Regions from separate parts of the Bacillus pretiosus genome, predicted to be linked through region 2. Evidence: riboswitches for the same ligand, from Rfam matches in the RefSeq annotation. Region 2 holds a riboswitch; the other holds the start of a gene.
The links. Region 2 has a riboswitch for cyclic di-AMP ahead of kimA (potassium transporter KimA). Riboswitches for the same ligand answer to the same signal wherever they lie in the genome.
Positions count from the first base shown of each region.

Region 1: linked by a shared signal. The riboswitch ahead of ACU8YW_RS03940 (SipW-dependent-type signal peptide-containing protein) and the one ahead of kimA (potassium transporter KimA) in region 2 are both predicted to bind cyclic di-AMP.

Region 1 covers NZ_CM129593.1:766,128-769,545, reverse strand. The annotation lists gene kdpA (potassium-transporting ATPase subunit KdpA) at 1-1,295, opposite strand, end outside; gene kdpF (K(+)-transporting ATPase subunit F) at 1,315-1,395, opposite strand; gene ACU8YW_RS03940 (SipW-dependent-type signal peptide-containing protein) at 1,392-1,496, opposite strand; cyclic di-AMP (ydaO/yuaA leader) riboswitch at 1,593-1,738, opposite strand; gene ACU8YW_RS03935 (hypothetical protein) at 1,999-2,229, opposite strand; gene ACU8YW_RS03930 (hypothetical protein) at 2,244-2,630, opposite strand; cyclic di-AMP (ydaO/yuaA leader) riboswitch at 2,724-2,871, opposite strand; gene thiD (bifunctional hydroxymethylpyrimidine kinase/phosphomethylpyrimidine kinase) at 2,957-3,418, opposite strand, start outside.
Region 2 covers NZ_CM129593.1:1,767,554-1,770,971, forward strand. The annotation lists gene ACU8YW_RS09220 (hypothetical protein) at 1-15, opposite strand, end outside; gene panE (2-dehydropantoate 2-reductase) at 191-1,135, shown strand; gene ACU8YW_RS09230 (hypothetical protein) at 1,190-1,318, opposite strand; cyclic di-AMP (ydaO/yuaA leader) riboswitch at 1,458-1,604, shown strand; gene kimA (potassium transporter KimA) at 1,749-3,418, shown strand, end outside.

The DNA.
Region 1 (3,418 bases), 1.0 Mb from region 2:
AGAGCTAATGCTGAAAACCCTAAAATAAGCAGTGGATGAAATAGTATCGTTACCGCAATTAATTTCATTTCCTTACCTTCAATTTTCTTACCTAAAAACTCTGGTGTCCGTCCAACCATCAATCCAGATATAAAGACTGCGATAATCGCATACATAATAATGTTCACAAAACCTGCCCCAACGCCGCCGTACACTGTGTTTAACATCATATTTACGAGTGTTACTAACCCGCCAATTGGTGTTAACGTATCATGCATCGTATTAACGGCTCCTGTTTCAGCAGCTGTCGTCACTGTTGCGTATAGGGAAGAAAATACTGTTCCAAATCGTACTTCTTTTCCTTCTGTACTCCCTTGTACATGTTCGATGCCCATTCCATTTAACGCTGGATTCCCATGTAATTCAGATGTAGTAATCGTTATAAATCCTAGTAAAAACACCATGAATAGTGATACGAAAAGGATACGACCTTGTTTTTTATTTCCTACCATTCGTCCGTACGTAAATGGAAGTGCTGTTGGCAATAACATCATAAGCATCATTTGTAAAATATTACTCATTTGCCCTGGATTTTCGAAAGGATGTGTAGAGTTTGCTCCGAAAAATCCACCGCCGTTATTTCCGAGTTCCTTAATGGACACGAATGATGCAACAGGCCCACGTAATATACTTTGCTTTGCCCCATCAATTGTTTGTGCTGTAACTGCCCCGTCTAACGTTTGTGGTACACCAAGTGCGACAAAGATTAGCGCTGCAACAAACGCAATAGGAAGAAATACTCTCGTTAAAGCTCTCGTAAAATCAACGAAAAAGTTACCGAGTTCCTTCCCAGCAAGCCCTCTTATAAACGCCATTACAAGTGCTAAAGTCGTTGCTGGTGCTGCAAACATTAAAAATGTAATTCCGATTAATTGTGATAAATAAGATAAACCATTTTCACCGCTATAATGCTGTAAGTTTGTATCAGCCATAAAACTAATTGCTGTATTAAAAGCAAGCGTAGGCTCCATCCCTTCAATATGCGCTGGATTTAATGGCAATACTCCTTGTAGTCTGAAAATGAAATATACGACAACAATCATAAATCCATTTAATAAAACTAATGACAATGCGTACTGTTTCCACGTTTGATTGTATTCTTTTACACCCGTAATTTTAAAAATAAGTTTTTCAAAAGGCCCGAATACTTTATCTAACTTTTTACTACCTTGAAAGGCTTTCTCTAAATAAATCCCCATTGGCTTTGCCACAAGAATAAACAACAGCATTGTAATAACAACTGCGACCCAAATCATAATGAATGATTCCCCCTAATTAAAACTTTTCTGGATTTAATAATGCATACACTAAGTACACAGTAATTGCTGCAACAATAACCGATAAGGCAACCGTCATGATTGCTTCCCTTCTTTCACAACTTTATCTGACCAACTTGCAAGACTTACCATCGATGCGACTAACACAACAAAAATCCCGATCATTACAACATCTAACATAGCTACCCCTCTCCCCACTGTAAAAATTTACCATTAAATTATTAAAAAAAGAACACTAAGCTCTACTTAGTGTTCGAAATGAACAACACAAAGTAAACCTCCTCTCTAAACGCTTACGAGGTTAGCTGTCGGATTCGGGCCTAAAGAGTAGCCCTACTTTCAAAACTGAAAGATTCACCCCAAGTGACGATGCACAAAATTGGTTCCCCCGCTCCATTTCTGGAACTCAGCGATTTTAGGTTTTTTTGGAAATTTTATGAATGATTTATGAGAGTAAATATACTCCTCTATATTTAACTTGTAAAGAGTCAAATTACTTAAAATAAGAAAATATCCATCTATTTAAACGCTTACATTGAGTGTTATTAATATTATTTCATCTGTTTTCTCGTCTTTTCTTTCTTTTTCACAGAAATGATCTTTTAAATACGAAACAAAAAGAGCGAATGACATGAAGTGCATAGCTTGTTGCACTTAGCATTCGCTCTTTTTTTTTCACTATTTATTCTCCACGCAAAAACGCGCGCAAATTTCTCCCACGAATATAAACTTGTGACAATTCTGCATGTAGCTGCTCATATTCGATAACATCTGTTTTTAAATATAAAGCATCTTTCGATGGCAATATGATATAGGGCCTCGGAAAAATGGGATCAAGCACCACCAATTCTTGAACTCGTTCTACTGATACCGCCCAACGATTCGCTATATCTCCTAGTAACAACACCTTCATCTTTTTCCCCCGCCCTATTCAAAAAATAAAAAAGAAATATTATCACAATTCGTAAACACGACAAATGTAGCTCCAATTGTTTCATAGAGCCTCGTTGGATATCGTTTATTCTTTGTAACAACAGTAATAGGTGCTTGAAAAGAAAAGCGAATGTGTTCTGTGAAGAAACTAATGATTGGAAGCTCATCCCCTAGTAAAATCACCTTCTTAATACACTCACAAATACTAGTAAAATCTTGTGCCTTACTACAGCTATAAGTCCAATCAAACCCACAATTCCTAACTTCAGCAGCTATCTCTTCATTTGCTGTAAAAATAATTAACTCATGTTGAAATGCTACTAAATCTCTTAAACTATTTACCTTGCTTTCTTCCCCAACACAAATAAGTGTTAATTCCATATACCTCATCCTCCTTAGCATAAAAGAACTCAAACATAGATTGATATTCCCCTATACTAATCAGATCGATGAAGTGATGTATCCATCATGGCACCGTCCTCTCTCAAGACGCTTACGAAGTTAGCTGTCGGATTCGGACTTTGAGAGTAGCCCTACTTTCAAAACTGAAAGATTCACCCCTAGTGACACTGCACAAATTGGTTCCTCCGCTCCATATAATTGGACTCAGCGTATTACAAAAAATATATTCTGGCTGATATATTACTCCTGTATTTGGAAAAAGTAAACAGAAAAAAAGCCAGTTACAAAACTGACTTTCCACTTACTTATACACGCGTTTTATTCACTTTATATGCAAAATGATTCGTCGGTCCATGACCACTTCCAATATGCAGCGGCTCTTCAATTGCTATACTAATAAATTGTTTTGCTTCTTGAACTGCCTCTTCAATTGAGTATCCTTTAGCAAGCCCTGCTGTAACCGCTGAAGCAAATGTACACCCGCTTCCATGCGTTTGCTTTGAAGGAATTCTTTCACTTTTAAATTCGATAAACTGCTCACCATTAAAGAGTAAATCAACTACTTCATTACCTTGATACTCTGCATGTCCGCCCTTCATAAGCACATATTTTGCACCCAATTCATGCAGTACTTTCGCAGCTTCCTTACTATCTTCAATATTATGAATCTCCATTCCAGTTAACACTTCTGCTTCAGGAACATTCGGTGTTACAACAGTTGCTACTGGTAATAAATATTCTTTTAATGCTTGTACTGCTTCTTGTTG
Region 2 (3,418 bases):
TTGTATTGCCTCCATTTACATTGTTTCCTTTCCATATATGCTATAAAAACAACATACCCAAATTTATTTGAAAATAACCACTGTTTTATACTCGATTAAGAATGAAAATTCAGCTTATTTAGTAGGGGACATGTATAATGTTATGTATATTAAATGTTATAAAATTGTATTTTGAAAAGGGGGATGTTGTATGCGTATTTTAGTATTAGGAGCTGGTGGCGTCGGAGGCTTTTTTGGAGGTCGATTAGTCGAAAAAGGAGAAGATGTTACGTTTCTTGTCCGCAGTAAAAGAAAACAGCAATTAGAGGAAAGGGGACTTGTTATTCGTAGTGTTAACGGGGATTTTTCCTTCCAACCGAAATTAATAACGAAAGAAGATCGAACTTCTCCGTTTGACGTTATTTTATTTTCAACAAAAGCGTATCACTTAAACGAGGCGATTCAAGATTTGAAGCCGTTTGTAGGTGAAAATACTGTCATCATTCCATTGTTAAATGGTATTGCTCATTTATCACTATTACAAAAGGAATTCGGCGTGGAAAAAGTAATTGGCGGTTTATGCTTTATCGAGACGACGTTAAACGATCAAGGAGAGATTGTACAAACGAGTGTTGCCAACAGACTTGTATTTGGAGAAATGAAGTCTCAAGATTCAGAGAGAATAAAGCATATTTCTAAAGCATTTGCAGGTACGAAATCTAGTTTTGTTTTAAGTGAAAATATTATGCAAGATATGTGGCATAAATATTTATTTATTACTGTAATGTCGGGTGTGACGACATTAATGCGTGCAGCGATAGGACCGATTCGCGAAAGTGAAGGTGGACGCGATTTTATCCAAAACTTATTTGAAGAATGTGTGCAAATCATGAGATCTATGAAAGCTCCAGTTAAGGATGGAATTGCCCAAGAACATATGAAAAAAATTGATAAAATTTCGTATGATATGAAGTCATCGATGCAGCGTGATATGGAAAAAGGTTCGTTCGTTGAAGGCGAGCACATACAAGGATACTTACTAGATGTAGCGGAACAATTTTCTATAGAAGCACCATTATTAGGGGCAGTATATCAAAATTTGAAAGTGTATGAAGAAATGACCTTTAACAGATCAGCAATACAATTGGATGTATGAAAAAATAAAAAAGAAAGCAATATATAAGTGTATTGCTTTCTTTTTTATGACAAATTATTTATTTCTTTTCGTTCTATCTGTCAAATTTATTTCCTGTTCACGTTTACCGTATAATTGATTAATTTCATTTGCTAATGCATCTAAATAGGAATCGGAAAAAATAGGCTTCTTTTCTTTAGACATATGAGTCTCCTTTATCGATTTTTTAGTATTCATTATGTATATTTACCAGCGGATTATGCGCAATCATTTAAATTTTTTCTTTTTAAAAATTTTTGTTTACATTTTGAAAATAAAGGAGTATTATAATCCACAGTTTCAATTTTCTAAATCGCTGAAACCGCATGGTGCGGGGGACCCGTTCTTATGGATTAGTACTTAATCCAATGGGGTGAATCCTTGAAAAAGGTAGGGCTACTCATAGGCCCGAATCCGACAGCTAACCTCGTAAGCGTTATATTGAGAAGGAAGGTGGAGCTTGTGCGACAAAAAAAATAATGTCTACAAGTCTATTTCGTTATGGCTTGTAGACATTTTTTGTTTTCTGAAGAAATCGTTTACCCGCTGTAACTAGCAGAAAAGTTCGTACAAAATTATTGGAGAGTGGACAGCAGTGGTTTCATCAATCAAAAGGTTTTTAATTGGAAGGCCGTTAAAATCAACTGAGTTAGGAGAGCAAAAGCTTAATAAAACGAAGGCGTTAGCTATTTTATCTTCTGACGCATTGTCATCGGTCGCATACGGACCAGAGCAAATATTAATCGCACTAGCAGGCCTAGGAGCAGTAGCTTATTGGTATTCTATTCCTATCGCTGTTGGGGTATTAGTATTATTGACAGCCCTTATTTTATCTTATCGACAAATTATTTTTGCTTATCCGCACGGCGGGGGCGCATACGTAGTATCAAAAGAAAATTTAGGGATGAATCCAGGGCTAATAGCTGGAGGATCTTTATTAGTCGATTATATTTTAACTGTTGCAGTAAGTGTATCAGCAGGTACAGATGCGCTTACATCAGCTTTCCCTAGTTTACATGCACATAATGTAATCATTGCGATTATATTTGTTATATTGATTACTATTTTAAATTTAAGAGGGGTAACGGAATCAGCTTCCGTTTTAGCATATCCTGTTTATTTATTCGTTTTAGCACTATTTATATTAATTGGTGTAGGTATTTATAATATTATAACTGGTCAAGTTTCACCGACATTACATTCACCGATTGGAACACCAGTTGCAGGAATTAGTTTGTTTTTACTGTTACGAGCATTTGCTTCAGGAAGCTCTGCTTTAACGGGTGTTGAGGCAATATCTAACGCAATTCCAAACTTTAAGGATCCTGCACCTAACAATGCAGCGAAAACATTGCTCGCAATGGGTGCATTACTTGCAGTTTTATTTTCAGGAATTGTTTTCTTAGCTTATTATTACGGAATTAATCCAAGTAAGGAAGTAACAGTTGTTTCACAAATTGCTGAACAAACTTTTGGACGTAATTTCATGTACTATTTTATACAGGGTACAACTGCTTTAATATTAATTCTTGCTGCTAACACAGGGTATTCTGCATTCCCGCTATTAGCAGTTAACCTTGCAAAAGACAAATTCATACCGAGAATGTTTACGATTAGAGGAGACCGCCTAGGTTACTCAAACGGTATTATTATACTTGGAATTGCTTCGATTATTTTAATTGTAGCTTTCCAAGGGCAAACAGAACATTTAATTCCGTTATATGCAGTAGGCGTATTTATTCCGTTTACACTCTCTCAAACGGGGATGGTATTAAAATGGCTTCGTGAAAAACCTGAAGGATGGGCTTTGAGATTAACGGTCAATTTAATTGGTGCAGTCATTAGTTTTATTGTAATGAGTATGTTCTTTTTAACTAAGTTCGCACAAGTTTGGTCAATCCTTATTTTCTTACCTGCCATCATCTTCTTGTTCCATAGAATTAAGAAGCATTACGATGCAGTGGGTGATCAATTAAGTTTAAAAACTTGTGAGCCACTTGTTCCAATTGAGGGAAATGTAATTGTTGTTCCTGTAGCTGGTATGACGCATGTAGTAGAAAATTCATTGAACTATGCGAAGGCTCTTTCAGCAGATCAAGTTATTGCTGTATATGTTGCTTTTGACAGAGAAGAGGAAAAGAAATTTGAAGAGAAATGGAAGAAGTGGCAACCTGAAGTAAGGCTTGTTACCTTACATTCTCATTATAGAAGTATTATTCAGCCACTAACAAAGTTTATTGATACAGTACAATATAAAGCGAGTGA